4 regions of the Streptomyces sp. NPDC091287 genome follow, and region 3 is predicted to be linked to each of the others. Evidence: riboswitches for the same ligand, from Rfam matches in the RefSeq annotation. Region 3 holds a riboswitch; each other region holds the start of a gene.
What was found. Region 3 has a riboswitch for cobalamin ahead of ACIQRW_RS35400 (cobalamin biosynthesis protein). Riboswitches for the same ligand answer to the same signal wherever they lie in the genome.

Region 1 (4,633 bases), on a different contig from region 3:
GCCTCGCGGGTGCGGGCGTCCCACACGCCGAGCTTCTTCAGCTCGTCCACCAGGTAGGCGTTGACCTGGAGGAACTCACCGCTGAGCGTCTCGCGCTTGAACAGGTTGGAGACCTGCGGCTCGATGCACTCGTACACCCCGGCGATCGAGGCGATCGTGGCGGTCGGGGCGATGGCCAGCAGCAGCGAGTTGCGCATGCCGGTCTTGGCGACCCGGGCGCGCAGGGTGTCCCAGCGCTCCGGCCAGTTCAGCTCGGTGTCGTAGTGGTCGGGGTGCAGCACCCCGCGCGCGGCCCGGGTCTCGGACCAGGCGGGCAGCGGGCCCCGGGGGGTCCCCCCTGAACCGGAGCCTGTCGGAGGCTCTTGGGGGCGCTCGGCGAGGTCGCAGGACGCCTCGTACGCGGCGAGCATGATCCGCTCGGAGATCTTCGTGGAGAGTGCGCGGGCCTCGGGGGAGTCGAACGGCAGGCGCAGCTGGAAGAAGACGTCCTGGAGGCCCATCGCGCCCAGGCCGACCGGACGCCAGCGGGAGTTGGAGCGCCCGGCCTGCTCGGTCGGGTAGAAGTTGATGTCGACGACCCGGTCGAGGAAGGTCACGGCGGTCCGCACGGTGGCGTCCAGCCGGTCCCAGTCGATCGAACCGTCCACCACGAACGCGCCGAGGTTGACCGAGCCCAGGTTGCAGACGGCCGTCTCGCCGTCGTCCGTGACTTCGAGGATCTCCGTGCACAGGTTGGAGGAGTGCACGACCCGGCCCGGCTCGGCGGTCTGGTTCGCGGTCCGGTTGGAGGCGTCCTTGAACGTCATCCAGCCCTGGCCGGTCTGCGCGAGGGTCCGCATCATCCGGCCGTACAGCTCACGCGCCGGAATCGTTCTGCGGGCCAGGCCCTTGGCCTCGGCCGCCCGGTAGGCCGCGTCGAACGCGTCGCCCCACAGGTCGACCAGCTCGGGCACATCGGCTGGGGAGAACAGCGACCACTCGGTGTCCGCGTCGACCCGGCGCATGAACTCGTCCGGGATCCAGTGCGCCAGGTTCAGGTTGTGCGTACGCCGCTGGTCCTCACCGGTGTTGTCGCGGAGCTCCAGGAACTCCTCGATGTCCGCGTGCCAGGTCTCCAGGTAGACCGCCGCCGCGCCCTTGCGCCGGCCGCCCTGGTTCACCGCCGCCACGGAGGCGTCCAGCGTCTTCAGGAACGGCACGATGCCGTTCGAGTGCCCGTTGGTGCCCCGGATCAGCGAACCCCGGGCGCGGATGCGGGAGTACGACAGACCGATGCCGCCCGCGTGCTTGGAGAGCCGCGCCACCTGGTGGTAGCGGTCGTAGATCGAGTCCAGCTCGTCCTTCGGCGAGTCCAGCAGGTAGCAGGAGGACATCTGCGGGTGCCGGGTGCCGGAGTTGAAGAGCGTGGGGGAGGAGGGGAGGTAGTCCAGCCGGCTCATCAGCCCGTACAGCGCGGCGACCTCGTCCAGCGCCCGCACCGACTCGTCCTCGGCGAGGCCCGCGGCCACGCGGAGCATGAAGTGCTGCGGGGTCTCGATGACCTGCCGGGTGATCGGGTGGCGCAGCAGGTAGCGGCTGTGCAGCGTCCGCAGACCGAAGTAGCCGAAGCGGTCGTCGGCGCCGTCCGCCAGGGCCTGTTCGACGAGCTTGTCGAGGGCGGCCGAGTGGAGCGCGACGAACGCGGCGGTGCGGTCGGCGATCAGGCCCTCGCGGTGGCCCACGGCGACCGAGGCGGAGAAGGACGTCGCGCCCTGGCCAGCGGCCTCGTCCGCGATCGTGCGGGTCAGCAGCCGGGCGGCCAGCCGGGAGTACGCCGGGTCCTCGGAGATGAGCCCCGCGGCGGCCTCGGTGGCCAGCGAGCGCAGCTCGGCCTCGTCGGAGCGGGCGTTGCGTCCGCGCAGCGCGGCCGCGGCGACCCGTCCGGGGTCGGTGTCGGGAAGATCGACGGTGAGGTCGGTCAGGGTCCGCAGCAAGGCGGTCCCGGGTCCGTCGTTCGTGCCTGCTCCGGACGTGGTGGAGGCAGCGGATGCGGTGGCTGAAACCGGATCGGCGGGCGCGATGGTCACTGGGCTTTCCCTCGCTCGGCAGGGGCCGGCGGCAGGCGGGGAAGCCGGGCAGCGCGAAACCCGGGGCAGGGCAGCACAGCTGACGGCGTCCACCGGCCTATCCGCGAGACCCGGACGTCTGGCGTCCGATTCGGTCGAGCCGGACGCGCTGTCGACAGGTCTTCGGACTTGCGGGTGTGCAAAAGCACACTGATCACACCGTTGCGGGACAGTTCCGGATTCGCACCGGATTCCCCTGCGGCGACAGCGAGGTCGAGCATACATGTGGGGGCCGCCGGATGAAGCGGCCCCCACATGTTGTGTCGCGACGATTTAACACGCCCCTCAGAAGGGCGCCTCCAGCTCCAGCCGGAAGGTCATGAGCCGTAGTCCCGGCACCGGTTCCCAGTCCCGTTCGGGGGTTCGTACGAAGCCGAGCCGACGGTAGATCCTATGGGCTCCGAGCATGGCCGGCTGCGTCGACAGCACGAGCGCCCGCACGCCCTCGGCGGACCGGGCGCGCTCGACGCACGCCCGCACGAGGGCCTCTCCCACGCCCCGCCCGCGTCCCTCGCGGGCCACGGCCAGCATCCGGAACTCGGCCTCGTCCGGACCGGCGATGTCGCGCCACGGGGTGCCGGGTGCGGCATAGGTCACACCGCCGAGCACCGCCCCGTGCGCGTCGAGCGCGACGAGGACCTCGGCCTCGGTCGCGCGTTGCTCCACCGCCCGCAACTTGAGCAGATACGGGTCCCGCGGGCCGTCCAGCAGACCGTCGCCGAGATACGCCTCGGCGATGATCCCGCCGAGGACGGCGTACTCGCCGGGCTCCGCCGCTCTGATCGTCAGATCCATCAGCCACTCGCTCCCACGTCAGCCACTCGCTCCCACGTCGTTGTTGGGCGCGCCGTCGCCCACCGGCGGCAGGTCCCCACGCTCGACCGGCCGCTGCCCGGGTGCCTCGTCGGCCGGCGGGAGCACCTGGTCCAGCTCGTGGTCGTCGGCGCGGTGGGCGGCCCGCGCCGCGGACCGCAGCGTCGCCCGGTCCACCTCTGCGGGCGCCCCGCTCACGGTGACCACGAGTCCGCCCTGCTCCCACGCGTACGCGTGGCCCGACTCCGTGGCCCGGTACCACTGTTCACCGTCCCGCTCGCACGTCTTCACGGGCTCCCGGCCGCCCTCGGGCGCGGGGTCCTTCGTACAGTCGGCCCCGGCGTGCGCCCGGCGCTCCACCCGCAGCTGGATCTGCCCGCCGTCGGGTGTGGTGTAGACGCTGCCGAACCCGTCGTCGCCGATCACCCCGACCGACTGGCGGGCCAGGGTGTACCCCGGGACTTCGGTCACCCATACGTGCTCCGCGACGGTCTGCACGGCCAGCGCCCGCGCCTCCAGCTCTGCCCGGTCGGGCGCCGGGGCCGCCGAGGCGCTCCGGTCCGCCGCCTCCGTGCCGGTCGCCACCTCGGTGCCGCAGCCCGTCGCCGCCGCCAGGGCCAACGCCAGCGCCAAGGTCGTGAGTACGGGACGGAGCCGGGGCGGCCGGGGATGCGATGTCATGGGCACATCCTTTCGTACGGTGAGGGCTCCGCGCACCGGGAAATCGAGCGGCGCCCGGGCTCGTGCGAGGGCGCGAAAAGAGGCCGCCGCGCCCCTGGAAGGGGTGCGGCGGCCCGATCTCCGGCCGGTGGTGCTCAGCAGCAGCGGAAGCCCTCGCGGGGATCCGCCTCGCGGGCGTCCGTGCGGCTGCGTTCGAAGGCGCGACGGGTCATCACCGGCGTGTCCGGATCGTGGGTCCTCGCGTGCGCCACATAGCGGTCGTACGTGGACTCGCCGGTCAGCTCACGGACGTACCAGCGGATCCGTCCGGCCACCCGTCGTACGTCCGCGACCGTCATGTCCGGCTCCCCGTCTCCGCCGCCTCCTTGCGGATGCCGCCCTCGGGGCCGACTCCGGCGGCGGCCAGTTCGGCCTTCTCCTCCTTGGTCGCGAAGAGCGAGGCCGGGGCGACGAGCCTGGACTCGACGTACGGCGTCTCGTGGAGCTTGACGCTCTCCGGGTCGCGGATGGCCTTGTAACAGACCCGCCCGGCGTCCACGAGCACCACGATGATGAGGAGCGCGAAGAGCGCGCTCAGCACCCCGTCGACGGTGGAGTTGGTGACGACGGTCCGCATGTCGTCCATGTTCTTCGCGGGGGCCAGCACCTCGCCCGCGTCGATGCCCGCCTGGTACTTGTCGCGCTGGGCGAAGAAGCCGATCTTGACGTCGTCGGAGAAGATCTTCTGCCAGCTCGCGGTGAGGGTGACCGCCACGTCCCAGGCGAGCGGGACCGCGGTGACCCAGGCCCACTTCAGGCGGCCGGACTTGACGAGCAGGGTGGTGCAGACGGCCAGTGCGACGGCTGCCAGCAACTGGTTGGCGATGCCGAAGAGCGGGAACAGCTGGTTGATGCCGCCCAGCGGGTCGTGCACGCCGACCCAGAGGAAGTAGCCCCAGCCGCCGACCACGACGGCGCTGGCGAACCACACGCCCGGCTTCCAGCTGACCTCACGGAACGGCTTGTAGACGTTGCCCAGCATGTCCTGGAGCATG
Region 2 (4,633 bases), on a different contig from region 3:
TAGGCCGGGCGCGGTCGGCCGCGCTCATCGGGCTGGCGGTGGCGGTTTCGGCCGGCTGCTCCGGTGGCGATGACGGAAAGAACCCGGAGGCGGCGGAGCAGACCGCTCGCCCGCCGGGAACCCACAGTTGGACCAGCAGACCCTGCGATCTCCTCACGGGCGAAGCTCCCGCCGAGGGCTTCACCCTCGGGAGCACCACCGACTCCGCCTCCCCCGACGCCCAGGAGGACATCGGCGAGAACGGCGCGCGGCCGCTGTACCGGCAGACCGGCTGCCTCGCGGACCTGAAGGCCGCCGACGGCACGTTCTGGAAGCTCAGCACCAGGGCCTCGGTGTACGAGGCCACCGGGGCCGCCCGTCACGCGTACCGCGTCAAGGAGGACCTCGACCGTGCCCACGGACGCGGGCCCGAGAAAGTCCACGAAGCCGCCTACGCGATACCGGCCGACGACCAGGGGCGCCCCGGCCGCACCCTCCTCCTGTGGAACGGCGACCTCGTGCTCACAGTGTCCGCGTACGCACCGCACGGGAGCACGGAACACGACGTACAGGAAAGCCTCGAACGGATCGTCGACAACGCGGCACGCCGCACGGAGGACGGCCTCCGCGATCACGACGCCTCCTCCCCCGCACCATGACGACCTCCGCGCCCTGCCTCCTGCCTTCTGCCCCAGATTCCCGGCACCCGGCACCATGACGTCTGTCGCCTGACGCCCCGATGTCCGACTCCCTCGACGACCACACGGTCCGGCAGCGCCCTTGGTTCGGTTCAGCCGTCCGGCCTGGCGTTCGCCACCCGGTCGAGCCACTCCTTCATCAGCGCTGCTTCGGCGGTGCTCAGGCCCGCCCCGTGCTCCTGCCGCAGCAGGGCGCTCAACCGGGCTTACCCGGCGGGTTCCTTCGTGCGCGTCAGTACATGCGCACTGGTGCGTCCGCATGTGCGCGTGCGGTCGGACTCAGTTCACCGCACTCGCGGTTCGGGGCGTCGCGGCAGGGGTGGCCGGCGACAGGAGACGTTCGGTGAGGCGCCCGAAGACGACGCCGAAGACGCTCCACAGCGTCACCTGCACCGCGAGCGTGGAGAGCCGGAACTCCCACAGCAGCCCGGCCGGGAAGTCCTTGCCCACTTCGTCGAAGGAGGGCAGGAAGGCGTAGGCGAGGCCGATCAGCAGGATGAAGCCGGCGGCGGCCGCCACGGTCGCGTTCCAGTTGCCCAGGCGAGGAGCGAGCCGTCTGCCGATGATGACGGCGGCGACGGCCAGCAGCACGCTGAGGGCGACCATCAGGAAGAACAGGGCGGTGCGCTCGCCGATGGTGTCGGGGTTGCCGACGGCGGGCGGATTCGCCGGGTATTTGAGGAACGGCACCACGTAGACCGTGAGCAGGGCGGCGCCCGCGATCAACGCCGCGGTGGCCCGGGGGCCGAAGTCACCGATGCGGCCCAGTGCGTAGCAGAACACGAGGGCGGCGATCCCGCCCACGGCGACGCCGAAGACCAGAACACCGGTGGCGAGTCCGCCGGTGGCCTGCATGGTGCGGCTCACCAACTCCTCGCCACCGCCGTGGTCGTGGCTGTGCGCCTCTTCGAGGGCGATGGCCGCGTCCACCTGGGACTCACCGAGGAAGTAGGCCACGGCGAGCGCGAACGCGCCCGCGATCAGGCCCGCGAGCATGCCGCGCACGAGCAGAGCCCTGACAGATATGGAGTTCACGTTGGTTTCCTGTTTTCTCTTGCTTCCCGTGTCCACTGATTCCCTGGTAGCTCAGGTGTCTCAGTGGCAGGGGAAGCCGAGCAGGTGACGGCCGTCGTGAACCCACTCGTGGACGCCTTCGCCCGAGATGAGCGCTGTGGCGCCCTGTTCGGCGCCGACGAAGTACAGCAGGACGAGCATGAGGATGCCGAAGAAGACCGCCCACGGGGCAATGGTCTTCGCCGAGATCGGGGCGATCGTGGATGTACCTGTTGCCGGAACGGCGGACTGCGCCATGGCAGAACCTCCTGTGGGAACACGCGTCCCTGTCGTGGTGCCTCGGACGAAGGTGCCGGGTCTGACTTCCCCGCGCACGCGGGGTCACAGTGGCGCGACCGTGCCGGATTCTCACCGGGCTTCCGTCGCACCCTCGTCATGGTCGACGCGACCATACCGCCTGCGGGCAGGCGCCGCCATGGTCCAATCTGCGGGGTCGCGGAGCACGGATCGCGTGGGGCGACAGCCCTGGGGCCCCTGGTGAAGAAGTAAGGGCAGGGACATGACAGTACGGGTGATGTTGATCTCACCGGCGATGAACGCCGCGCTGCGGGAGGCCCGCTTCGACGGCGACGCTCCCCTGGACCGGTCCGGCCGGGAGCGCGCGCGGGCAGCGGCCGACGCGGTGCCGGTGACCGGACTCGCGCTCAGCGGCCCCTCCGGGCGGTGCCGCGAGACCGCCGAGGCGCTCGGGCTGGCGGCGCGGACCGACCCGGTGCTGGCCGGCTGGGATCTGGCGCGGTGGTCCGGCCGCCGCCTCGACGATGTGGCGGCCGCCGAGCCCGCCCGGCTGACCGCCTGGCTCGGTGATCCTTCGGCCGCCCCGCACGGCGGCGAGTCGCTGCGGGACCTGATCGGGAGGATCGGAGGATGGCTGGACTCCCTCGGCGGACCGGACGCACCCGGCGCGGACTTCCTGGCCGTGGCCGAGGCCGCCGTCCTCCGGGCGGCGGTCGTCCATGGTCTGCGGCTGCCGGCGGAAGCGTTCTGGCGGCTGGATGTCGCCCCGCTGACGCTGACCGAACTCAGCGGGCGGTCGGGCCGGTGGAACGTGGGGCTGGGCCGCCCGCTCACCGCCCCCACGACCGGCTGAACGCCACTGCGCTACGCCCCCGTCCGCCACTGCGCAGCCCCCACACAGCCCGGCCGGCCGGGCGTCACGCCCCCTCGCTCTCCCGCCAGTCGGGCCGGACCAGCACGGCCGTGGCGACGATGCCGTCCTCGATCCGCCACTGCCCGTGCAGCGTCGTCGGCAGGGCCGGGTCCGTGAGGAGCAGACGCGCCGCGAACGTGCCCTCGGCAGCGGTGCCCCCTTGAGGCGTGTCGCCCGTGTCGCCTCGGCCGCCCGTCTGCTGGAACGTCAGATCTGCCTGGATGAAGTCGAGTTCGATTCCCGTGACCGGGTACCAGGTCTTGAACACGCTCTCCTTGGCACTGAACAGGACACGGTCCCAGTGGATTTCGCCCTTGCCTTCCGGCGCAGGCGGACCGATCCGCGCACGTTCGGCGGGCAGGGTCACCAACTCCCGTACGCCGGTGGGGAGCGGAGCGTGCGGTTCCGCGTCGATGCCGAGCGACAGCACGCCCTTCGCGCGGGCCAGCGCGGCCGCCCGGTACCCGTCGCAGTGGGTGAGGCTGCCGACGATTCCCTCGGGCCACAGCGGTCGTCCCCGGTGACCGTGGAGCACGGCCACGGGTGGCAGACCGAGTCCGGCCATGGCGCGCCGGGCGCAGGCGCGGGCCGTCGAGAAGTCGTTCCTGCGTTTGGCCACGCTCTTGGCGACCAGCGCCTCCTCCTCCGGGAAGAGGGTTCCGTCGGGGACGGTCTCCGCGCGGGTGGCGGCACAGGAGACGTCGGCGGGCAGCAGTCGCTCGATCACGAGGAGCCTCCGGGGGTGCGCCGCTGTGCGGACGGTTCGGCGTCGGTGCGGGCGGGCGGGGCGGGTTGCCCCTCGTAGGGGAGGATCTGCCGCAGCAGGCCGCGCGGGTGCCCCCTCTCGCGCCACTCCCTGGGGTAGCCGATGGAGACCTCCTCGAAGCGCACCCCGTCGTACCAGGTCGTACGGGGGATGTGGAGGTGGCCGTAGACGACGGCGGTGACGTTGAAGCGGCGGTGCCAGTCGGCGGTCAGCTCGGTGCCGCACCACTGGGCGAACTCCGGGTACCACATCACCGATGTGGGTTCCCGGACCAGCGGCCAGTGCCCGGCGAGGACGAGGGGTATCTCGGGGTCGTGCTCCGCGAGCCGGCGCCCGGTCGCGGCGACCCGGGCGCGGCACCAGTCGTCCCGCGTCGGATAGGGATCCGGGTGCAGGAGGTATTCGTCGTTGCAGACGATGCCGGACTCGTGCGCGACGGCCAGCGACTCCTCCTTCGTGTGCGTTCCCGGGGCGCGGAAGGTGTAGTCGTACAGGAGGAAGAGCGGCGCGATCGCCACCGGTCCGTCCGGGCCCGGCCAGAGCGGGAACGGGTCTTCCGGAGTCGTCACTCCGAGGTCCCGGCACAGCTCGACGAGGTGGTCGTAGCGGGCCTGGCCGCGCAGTTGGACCGGGTCCTTGGCCAGGGTCCACAGCTCGTGGTTGCCCGGGGTCCAGATCACGTGGGCGAAGCGCTCCGCGAGGAGTCCGAGCGTCCACCGGATGTCTTCGGGCGTCTCCGCCACATCGCCGGCGACGATCAGCCAGTCCGCGTCGGACGTCGGGTGCAGAGACTCCACGATGGCCCGGTTGTCGGTCACCGCGGCGTGCAGGTCGCTCACGGCCAGCAGACGGCCCGCGCGCTGCTGTCGGCTGCCGTCGCCGGGGGCGGGAACGGCGGCGGGGGCACCGTGCGGTGCGGGGTCGCTCGGAGGCGTCATGGGCGCTGTTTTCCCGATCTGTCGGCAG
Region 3 (4,633 bases):
CCAGGCCAGCGCCTTCACCGTGCCGCGCGTCCCGGGCACGATCACCAGGTCCGCGTCGGCCAGCTCCTCCGCCCGGTCCACGAACCGCACGACGACGCCCGGTTCGGCGGCCAGCGCGTCCACGTCCGTGAAGTTCGACATCAGCGGCACGGCGCAGACCGCCACCCGCAGCACGTCCTCGCCGTGCGGGGGAGCCACGACCGACTCCCGCACCGCACCCCGCAGGGACACCCGCAGGCCGTCCTCCTCGTCGATACCGAGCCCGTGGGCGTAGGGCAGTACCCCGTACGTCCGCCGCCCGGTCAGCCCGTACAGCATGTCCAGGCCCGGCTCCAGCAGTGAGACATCGCCCCGGAACTTGTTCACCAGATACCCCGCGACCAGCGCCTGGTCCTCGGGGCCCAGCAGCGCCGTCGTCCCGAAGAACGACGCGAAGACGCCGCCCCGGTCGATGTCCCCCACCACCAGGACGGGGAACTTCGCGGCCCGCGCGATCCCCATGTTCACGATGTCCGTGCGCCGCAGATTGATCTCGGCCGGGGACCCGGCGCCTTCACAGATCACGGCGTCATAGGTCGACCTCAGCTCCTCCAGACAGTCCGTCACCGTCCCGAGCAACGCCTCCTGCCGCCCCCCGTGGTACCCCCGGGCGCTCATCTCGCCGACCGGCTTGCCCATCAGCACGACCTGGCTGGACCGGTCGCCGCCGGGCTTCAGCAGCACCGGGTTCATCAGGGCCGTCGGCTCCACCCGGGCGGCCTGCGCCTGCATCGCCTGGGCCCGGCCGATCTCCGCGCCCTGTCGGGTCACGAAGGAGTTCAGGGACATGTTCTGGGCCTTGAAGGGCGCGACCTTCACGCCCCGGCGCACCAGCCACCGGCAGATGCCCGCCGTGACGACGCTCTTGCCCGCGTCCGATGTGGTCCCCGCGACCAGCAGCCCGCCGCTCATGCCCGCTCCCGTTCCCGTACCGCGTTCCGTGCCGGACCGTTCATGACCGCCCCCGCCTCCGTCCTGTCGACGACCGTCCCGCGACCACGCGGCCCGCGACCATCCGCCCCGCCACGCACACGCCGAGGGCCAGCGTGCTCACCCGGCGCGACAGCCGTACCGCGCGTTCGATGTCCGTGCCCCGCACATCCCGCCCGGACTCCCCGTTCAGCACCGGCCGGTGCTCGACGCGCCCCGCGTACGCCAGGGTCCCGCCCAGCCGTACGCCGAGCGCCCCCGCGAACGCGGCCTCCACCGGCCCCGCGTTCGGGCTCGGGTGACGCCCCGCGTCCGCCCTCCAGGCACGTACGGCCTCCCGGGGCCGCCCGCCGCCCGCCACGGCCAGCGCGGCCGTCAGCCGGGCACCGGGCCACCCCGCGAGGTCGTCCAGACGGGCCGAGGCCCAGCCGTAACGGCGGTAGCGGGGCGACTTGTGGCCGACCATCGCGTCGAGCGTGTTCACGGCCCGGAAGCCGACGAGCCCCGGCACCCCGCCGATCGCCCCCCACACCAGCGCGCCGACGACGGCGTCCGAGGTGTTCTCGGCGACCGACTCGACGACCGCGCGGGCGATGCCCGGACCGTCCAGGGAGTGCGGATCGCGCCCGCACAGGTGCGGCAGCCGCTCCCGCGCCACCTCCAGATCCCCGGCGGCCAGGGCGCCGCCGATGGCGCGGGCCTCCTGCCCCAGCGACGTACCGCCCATGACGGACCAGGCGGTGGCGGCGGTCAGCGCGACGGCGAGCGCGGGGCGTCCCCGGACGGCGCGCGCGGTCAGCGCGGCCGCCCCCACGGCGCCTCCGGCGCAGACGAGGGTGTGCAGCGCGCCCCGGCCCCGGTCGTCGCGCCACAGCAGGGACTCCACCCGCGCGGCGGCGCGGCCGAATCCGGCGACGGGGTGGCCCCGACGGGGGTCGCCGAGCAGGGCGTCGGCGATCAGCCCGGCCGTGGCGCCGTACGCGAAAACGCGGTCGGCACGCACGGCTCAGCCGGTCGCGGGGAGAGAGGTTCCGGCGAGAGGGCCTGTCGTGGGGGGCACAGGAAGCGGCGCACGGCGGCCGGGCATGGCGTATGTCCTCACTCAGGGTCCGCGCCCTGGTTCGACGTGACCGGCGACGAGAGTCTCCTGGCTTCCGGATCCGCAGTTCCCCCGGCCTTCCAGCCCGCGTGGAGCGGGCCGTGACGTCCGGTGTGGGGGAGTGCTCCCCGGTGACAGTGGCGGGACCGCGCCGGATTCGCACCGGCTTCCTCTGCTGTCGCCGTAAATGGCTCCGGCAGTCCACCACGCCCCGCGAACAGCCGTCAACTCGCTGTTGACCTGCGAGGCTCCACTGTGCGCAGACGCACATCGGGCCGGACACACGAGGGTGTGTCCGGCCCGAAGGAGTGCGGGGTACGGGGTCAGGCGACGATCAGGTAGATCCCGTACGAGACCGCCGCGACGCACAGCGCGAAGCAGGCGTACGCGCCGGTGCGCGCCAGCGCCACCGACCCGCCGGAAGCGCGGCCTCCGGCCGTGGCGGACTGCTTGGAGAGGGCGACGATGCCCAGGGTGAAGAGGCCGACCAGCGCGACGGTGACCACCAGGCTGACACCGAAGACGGAGGCGAGAGCTGCCCAGTCGATTTTCATGCGGATCTGTCCTTACACCTTGGCCGGCGGCCGGGCCGGGTCGTCGGGCGCCGAGGCCGGGGCCGGGATGGTGGTTGCGAGGTCGGCGGCCGGGCCGCCGACGGGCGGCGGCTGGACCGCCGCCATGGCGGCGGTGACGATGCCCTGCGGCTCGCCCTCCCCGTCCGTGTCGTTGACGTTGGTGTGGTCGACCGGCTGGCGGCGCGAGGCCAGCCAGATGGCGAAGGAACCGCCCACGAGCAGGACCGCGGTGACCGTGATGCCCCAGGGACCCTGCTTGGTCAGGAACTCGGCGCCCGCACCGATCAGACCGGCCGCCGGGAGCGTCAGCCCCCAGGCGACGAACATCCGGGTGGCGGTGGACCAGCGGACCACGCCCCCCTTGCGGCCGAGGCCCGCGCCCATGACGGCACCGGAGCAGGACTGGGTGGTGGAGAGCGAGAAGCCGAGGTGCGAGGAGGCCAGGATGACCGTCGCCGCGCTGGTCTGGGCGGCGAAGCCCTGCGGCGGCTGGAGGTCGGTCAGTCCCTTGCCCATCGTGCGGATGATGCGCCAGCCACCGAGGTAGGTGCCGAGCGCGATGGCCACACCGGCGGAGACGATGACCCACAGGGGCGGGTTGGAGCCGGGGGCGAGGACGCCGCCGGTGACCAGGGCCAGCGTGATGATGCCCATCGTCTTCTGGGCGTCGTTGGTGCCGTGGGCCAGCGAGACGAGACCGGCGGAGGCGATCTGTCCGGCCCGGTAGCCCTTGGCCGTCGACTTCAGCTGACCCTCGTCGGTGACGTTCCGGTTGATCCGGTACGTCAGCCGCGTGGCCAGCATCGCGGCGAGGCCGGCGACCAGCGGGGCGGCGATCGCCGGGAGCAGCACCTTCGTGACGACGGTGCCGCCGTTGATCGAGGACCAGCCGGCCGACATGACCGCGGCGCCGATCAGACCGCCGAACAGGGCGTGGGAGGAGCTGGAGGGCAGGCCGACCAGCCAGGTCAGGAGATTCCACAGGATGGCGCCGACGAGCGCCGCGAAGATGACCTCGGTTCTGAGGCCGTCCTCGTTGACAATCCCGCCGGAGATCGTCTTGGCGACCTCCACCGACAGGAACGCGCCGATCAGGTTGAGAACGGCGGACATCGCCACCGCTGTCTTGGGTTTCAGAGCGCCGGTCGAGATGGTCGTCGCCATCGCGTTGGCAGTGTCGTGGAAACCGTTCGTGAAATCGAACACGAGAGCTGTCACGACCACAATCGCAAGCAGCAGCGTGATGTGTTCCATTTACCCAGGCAATCGTTCGACGTCAGTGGCACGTGGACCGTAGGCAACCTGGATGAACGGAAGATGAACTGGGCAGGGCGTTGCGGTGACCCCAAACGGAGTGGGTCGCCTCCGCTTGTGCGCGGGAGGGGCTGCGCGGTGCCTGTGAGGCGGGGTGTGGTCTGCCCTTTGCCTCCGTTTGGCGAACATTTTGAACGGCTGTTCGGCACTCGGAAGAGACCTCCGTCACCTCCCATGTGACGTTCCGGTTGCGCCTCTTGACCCCTACGCTCGCCCCATGAGCGAGCAGTACCCGGAATCCATCGGCAGGACCTGGCTGGACGTCGTCGCGACCGCCCGTCGCAGCGCGGCGGACGGCCTGGTCGTCGGCACCTCGGGCAATGTGTCGGCACGCGTCGGCGACCTGGTCCTGGTCACGCCCAGCGGGGTGCCCTACGACCGGCTCGGCCCCCGGGACGCGGTCGGAGTCGATCTGGAAGGCCGCCAGGTCCTCGGGGACCTCGGGCCGACCAGCGAACTCCCCCTCCACCTGGCCGTCTACCGCTCCACCGACGCCGCCGCGGTGGTCCACACCCACGCCGTGCACGCCACGGCCGTCTCCACCCTCGTCACCGAGGTGCCGCTCGTCCACTACGCCGCCGCCATCCTCGGCGGCCCCGTCCGCACCGCCGCCTACGCCCGCTACGGCACCCCGGAACTGGCCGAGGCCATGCTCGGGGCCCTGGAGGACCGCACC
Region 4 (4,633 bases), on a different contig from region 3:
CAGCGCGTCCAGGACGATCGCGGTGAGGGCCCGTAGCCGGCCTGGCCCGTGCGCACCGCCCGCGACAAGACCTTCCCGCGGACCTACCGGGCCGGGAGCCGGCTGCGTACCGTCGCTCACACCCCACGCTCCACGGGGAGTTCGCAGGACGGCAGGCCCTGAGCACGCAACATGGCGAAGTCCTTCGGTCGGAGTGCGCGGCGGTCGTGCGGGTGTGCCGCCCCGCGCGCGGGGCGGCACCGGTCACGGAAAGATCCACAACCGGGTATTCGCCGGTTAGGCTAACCTAACTCCAGCCGTGCCAAAGAATGCGTTCCCGCCGTACGGGGCGATCCACCGGCGTCCGAACTACCGTTCCCCCGAGCGTAGTCGGGACGGAGCCGACGGCCCATGCCGGTGCGAGTGCGGCGGCGCCCTGCCTGCCTGCGCAGCCACGTCGAGCCAGGTCCCGGCCGAGGGTGCCCTCTCCGGAGCCGTACGGGCAGGGCCCGCTGCGGGAGCGGTGGTGACCGCTCCCGCACCGGGCCTTGATCACGCCGCTCCGGTGGGCAGCTCCGCGCGGATCTCCCGCGCGGCGGCGACCAGGTTCTCCAGGGAGGCCCGGGTCTCGGGCCACCCGCGGGTCTTCAGGCCGCAGTCGGGGTTCACCCACAGGCGCTCGGCGGGGATGGCCTCAAGTCCCTTGCGCAACAGGGCCGCCGCCTCCTCCGCGCTGGGGACGCGCGGGGAGTGGATGTCGTAGACGCCGGGTCCCGCCTCGCGGGGGTAGCCGTGGGCAGCCAGTTCGCGGGCGACCTGCATATGGGAGCGGGCCGCCTCCAGGCTGATGACGTCGGCGTCGAGGTCGTCGATGGCCTGGACGATGTCGCCGAACTCCGCGTAGCACATGTGGGTGTGGATCTGGGTGTCCGGCCGCACCCCGGAGGTGGCGAGCCGGAAGGACTCCGTCGCCCACTCCAGGTACGCGGCGTGCCCGGCCGCCCGCAGCGGCAGTGTCTCGCGCAGCGCGGGCTCGTCGACCTGGATCACCGAAGTGCCGGTCGCCTCCAGGTCGTTCACCTCGTCACGCAGGGCGAGGGCCACCTGGCGGGCGGTGTCGCCGAGCGGCTGGTCGTCGCGGACGAAGGACCAGGCGAGCATGGTGACCGGGCCGGTGAGCATGCCCTTGACGGGGCGTGCGGTCAGCGACTGCGCGTACGTCGTCCAGCGCACCGTCATCGGCTCGGGGCGCGAGATGTCGCCCGCGAGGACCGGCGGCCGGACGTATCGGGTGCCGTAGGACTGCACCCAGCCGTGCTGGGTGGCGAGGTAACCGGTGAGCTGCTCGGCGAAGTACTGGACCATGTCGTTGCGTTCGGGCTCGCCGTGCACCAGGACGTCCAATCCGGCCTTCTCCTGGAAGGAGAGGACCTCGCGGATCTCCTCCTTGATGCGCTCCTCGTAGCCGGCCTCGTCGATCCGCCCCGCCCGCAGGTCGGCGCGCGCGGTGCGCACTTCGGTGGTCTGCGGGAACGAGCCGATGGTGGTCGTCGGCAGCAGCGGCAGCCCGAGGTGGGCGCGTTGGGCGGCGGCACGTTCCGGGTACGGCTGGGAACGGCGGCCGTCCGCGTCGGTGACGGCCGCCGTGCGGGCGCGGACGGCCGGGTCGCGGGTGAGCGCGGCGTCGGTGCGGGAGGCCAGATCGGCTCGGTTGACGGCGAGTTCGGCCGCGATGGTGTCCGTGCCGCCGCCCAGTCCGCGGGCCAGGACGACGATCTCCTCGGTCTTCTGCCGGGCGAAGGCGAGCCAGCGGGCGATCCCCGGGTCGATTCCGTGCTCGGCGTCCGCGTCCAGCGGGACGTGCAGCAGCGAGCAGGAGGCGGAGACGTCGACCCGGTCGGCGAGGCCGAGGAGGGTGCCGAGGGTGGCGAGTGACTTCTCGTAGTCGTTGATCCAGACGTTGCGGCCGTTCACGACACCGGCGACCAGGCGCTTGCCGGGCAGTCCGCCGGCCGCCGCGAGGTCGTCGAGGTTCCCCGCGCCGGACTCGGTGAAGTCCAGGGCCAGCCCGTCGACGGGGGCCTTGGCCAGGACCGCGAGCGCTTCGCCGAGCCGCCCGAAGTAGGAGGCGACCAGCAGTTGGGGCCGGTCGGCGAGTCCGCCGAGCTCGCGGTAGGCGCGGGCGGCGGCGTTCAGCTCGCCCGGGGTGCGGTCCTGGACGAGTGCGGGTTCGTCGAGCTGCACCCATGTGGCGCCCGCCGCGCGCAGGTCGGCGAGGACCTCGGCGTACACGGGCAGCAGCCGGTCCAGCAGGGTCAGCGGCTCGAAGTCCGCCGCCACCCCGGGGGCCGCCTTGGCGAGCAGGAGGTAGGTGATGGGTCCGACCAGCACCGGCCGGGGCGTCAGACCGAGGGCGAGTGCCTCCTGGAACTCCGCGACCTGCTTGGCGGAGTCGGCGGTGAACACCGTGTCGGGCCCCAACTCAGCCACCAGATAGTGGTAGTTGGTGTCGAACCACTTCGTCATCTCCAGCGGGGCGACGTCCTGCGTACCGCGGGCCATGGCGAAGTAGCCGTCGAGGGCGTCGGCGTCGACGGCTTCACGGTGCCGCTCGGGGACGGCACCGACCATGACGCTGGTGTCCAGGACGTGGTCGTAGTACGAGAAATCACCGGTCGGCACCTCGTGGACTCCGGCCTCGGCGAGCTGCTGCCAGGTTCCCCTGCGGAGCTCGGCGGCGGTCTCCCGGAGGGCGTCAGCGTCGACGCGGCCCTTCCAGTAGCCCTCGATGGCCTTCTTCAGTTCACGGTTGCGACCCTGGCGGGGGTAGCCGTACACGGTGGCCCGTGCTGCCGCGGCTGCGGGCTTCGCTGTCACGTGACTCTCCTTCGCGAGCGTGTCTGCGGGACAGATCCCGGGACGGGACGCGGACGCGAAGGGGTGACGCATCGGGCGGAGACCGGGACACGGGGAACCGTGTCCGTCCGCCGGATGGTTACGCCGACCCGCCCACGAGGTCACCGAGATCTCCGCACGCGAACAGTCGCGTGCGGGCAACGGGCAGGTCTTCGGACTCGCGGGCACGTCTGCCGGGGCAGACACCTAATGGCCGTCGCTTCCCAGACCCGGCCGGGCCCAGTGCGTATGACGGCGGTCGTTCCCACTCACCGCTGCGGGGCAGTCCCGGATTCCCACCGGGTTCCCTCTTACGACACCCTGCCTGGCGGACAGGGCGAACCAGCTGCGCCGATCAGCCTAAGCGGACGCCCGGCCCGCGCACACCGTTGTGCACACTTCGGACGGTGACGTGAGACACGGGTCGGCGTACTCCCCCCGACTCCGGGTCGACTCCGTCGCGGCAGGACACCGCGCCGAGCCACGCACGTTCTCCGCTCGTTCGGCCGTTCGTCAGCCGCGTGCTGACCGCCAGTCAGGTCGGACGCGTCCACTGGACGTGACAGTGACACAGATGTAACCGAATGGCGTAGGGACTGCGGAACCACCGAGCGTCACAAGCCGTTCTTCTTCCCACTACACGGCCGCCGACCCGCGGCGAGGCCGACCGAGGAAACGGAAAACGCCAGATGAAGAAGACAGTCGGGTGGGCCCAGGACGGCGACGACTGGACGATCACCGTGAACGGCACGCTGTATCGCGCGATCGAACGACCGGCCGACGGCCGGGTGCACAACTATCTGGTGCGGGGCGACGACCTCACCGCCGAATGCCCGAGCCTGGGGCACGGGCTCGGCATGATCAGAGCGCACGAGACCCGGCGCTGACACCCCTGACACCCCTGTCGGTCCGACGACGAGGTGCGGAGGCCCTCGCCGCCCGCGCCTCGACGTGGACCCGTCGGTCATCGACCGTCAGTCGCCGCCCGCGCCGGGCGTTCGGCTCAGCAGATAGGTGTCCATGATCCAGCCGTGCCGTTCGCGGGCCTCCGCGCGCAGCCCGCTGATCCGGCCGGCCACCTCGTCGAGCGGGCCGGAGACCAGGATCTCGTCCGGGGTCCCGATGTAGGCGCCCCAGTGGATCCACCACCCCCTGCCCGTCAGATGCGTGAAGCTCTCATGGCCGTCGAGCATCACGACGAGGTCGCAGTCCTCGGGGAATCCCTGGGCGAGACGTCGTCCGGGGGTGATGTGGATGGGGCGGCCGACCCGGTTCAGAGTGACGCGGTGCCGGGCGGCGAGGGCGGAGACGCTGCTGATGCCGGGGATCACCTCGTGGCCGAATTCCACCGTGCCGCGGCCTCGGATGTCGTCGAGGATCGCGAGGGTGCTGTCGTACAGGGACGGGTCGCCCCACACCAGGAAGGCTCCACACTGTCCCGGTGCGAGCTCCTCGACGATCAGGCGTTCGCAGATGTCGGCGCGGCGGTGGCGCCAGTCGTGCACCGCCGAGGTGTAGCGCCCGGCGTCCTGCTGGGTGCGGTCCCGCCACGGGTCCTCGGCCTCGACGACGCGGTAGGGGCCGGTGAGGTGTTCGTCGAGGATGTCCCGCCGCAGCCGGGTCAGCGCGTCCTTCTCCTTGCCCTTTCCCAGCACGAAGAAGACGTCGGCCCGGCGCATGGCCTTCACCGCGGCGAGCGTCAGGTGGTCGGGGTCGCCGGCGCCCATGCCGATGACGAGGATGTGGCGGGGTGCGTCGC

Region 1: linked by a shared signal. The riboswitch ahead of ACIQRW_RS20560 (ribonucleoside-diphosphate reductase subunit alpha) and the one ahead of ACIQRW_RS35400 (cobalamin biosynthesis protein) in region 3 are both predicted to bind cobalamin.
Region 2: linked by a shared signal. The riboswitch ahead of ACIQRW_RS02515 (CbtB-domain containing protein) and the one ahead of ACIQRW_RS35400 (cobalamin biosynthesis protein) in region 3 are both predicted to bind cobalamin.
Region 4: linked by a shared signal. The riboswitch ahead of metE (5-methyltetrahydropteroyltriglutamate--homocysteine S-methyltransferase) and the one ahead of ACIQRW_RS35400 (cobalamin biosynthesis protein) in region 3 are both predicted to bind cobalamin.

What each region holds. Positions count from the first base shown of each region.
Region 1 covers NZ_JBIVUV010000011.1:231,508-236,140, forward strand. The annotation lists gene ACIQRW_RS20560 (ribonucleoside-diphosphate reductase subunit alpha) at 1-2,066, opposite strand, end outside; cobalamin riboswitch at 2,202-2,338, opposite strand; gene ACIQRW_RS20565 (GNAT family N-acetyltransferase) at 2,391-2,900, opposite strand; gene ACIQRW_RS20570 (hypothetical protein) at 2,919-3,599, opposite strand; gene ACIQRW_RS20575 (YbdD/YjiX family protein) at 3,734-3,937, opposite strand; gene ACIQRW_RS20580 (carbon starvation CstA family protein) at 3,934-4,633, opposite strand, start outside.
Region 2 covers NZ_JBIVUV010000001.1:580,182-584,814, reverse strand. The annotation lists gene ACIQRW_RS02530 (hypothetical protein) at 1-638, shown strand, start outside; partial or broken gene ACIQRW_RS02525 (TetR/AcrR family transcriptional regulator) at 770-883, opposite strand; gene ACIQRW_RS02520 (CbtA family protein) at 957-1,712, opposite strand; gene ACIQRW_RS02515 (CbtB-domain containing protein) at 1,773-1,988, opposite strand; adenosylcobalamin (AdoCbl) riboswitch at 2,034-2,126, opposite strand; gene ACIQRW_RS02510 (histidine phosphatase family protein) at 2,251-2,841, shown strand; gene ACIQRW_RS02505 (4'-phosphopantetheinyl transferase) at 2,906-3,628, opposite strand; gene ACIQRW_RS02500 (metallophosphoesterase family protein) at 3,625-4,605, opposite strand.
Region 3 covers NZ_JBIVUV010000028.1:57,583-62,215, reverse strand. The annotation lists gene ACIQRW_RS35405 (cobyric acid synthase) at 1-951, opposite strand, end outside; gene ACIQRW_RS35400 (cobalamin biosynthesis protein) at 992-1,972, opposite strand; cobalamin riboswitch at 2,110-2,242, opposite strand; gene ACIQRW_RS35395 (hypothetical protein) at 2,392-2,622, opposite strand; gene ACIQRW_RS35390 (anion permease) at 2,635-3,897, opposite strand; gene ACIQRW_RS35385 (class II aldolase/adducin family protein) at 4,175-4,633, shown strand, end outside.
Region 4 covers NZ_JBIVUV010000004.1:2,970-7,602, forward strand. The annotation lists gene ACIQRW_RS06640 (pyridoxal phosphate-dependent decarboxylase family protein) at 1-120, opposite strand, end outside; gene metE (5-methyltetrahydropteroyltriglutamate--homocysteine S-methyltransferase) at 532-2,856, opposite strand; cobalamin riboswitch at 3,021-3,236, opposite strand; gene ACIQRW_RS06650 (hypothetical protein) at 3,564-3,761, shown strand; gene cobF (precorrin-6A synthase (deacetylating)) at 3,849-4,633, opposite strand, start outside.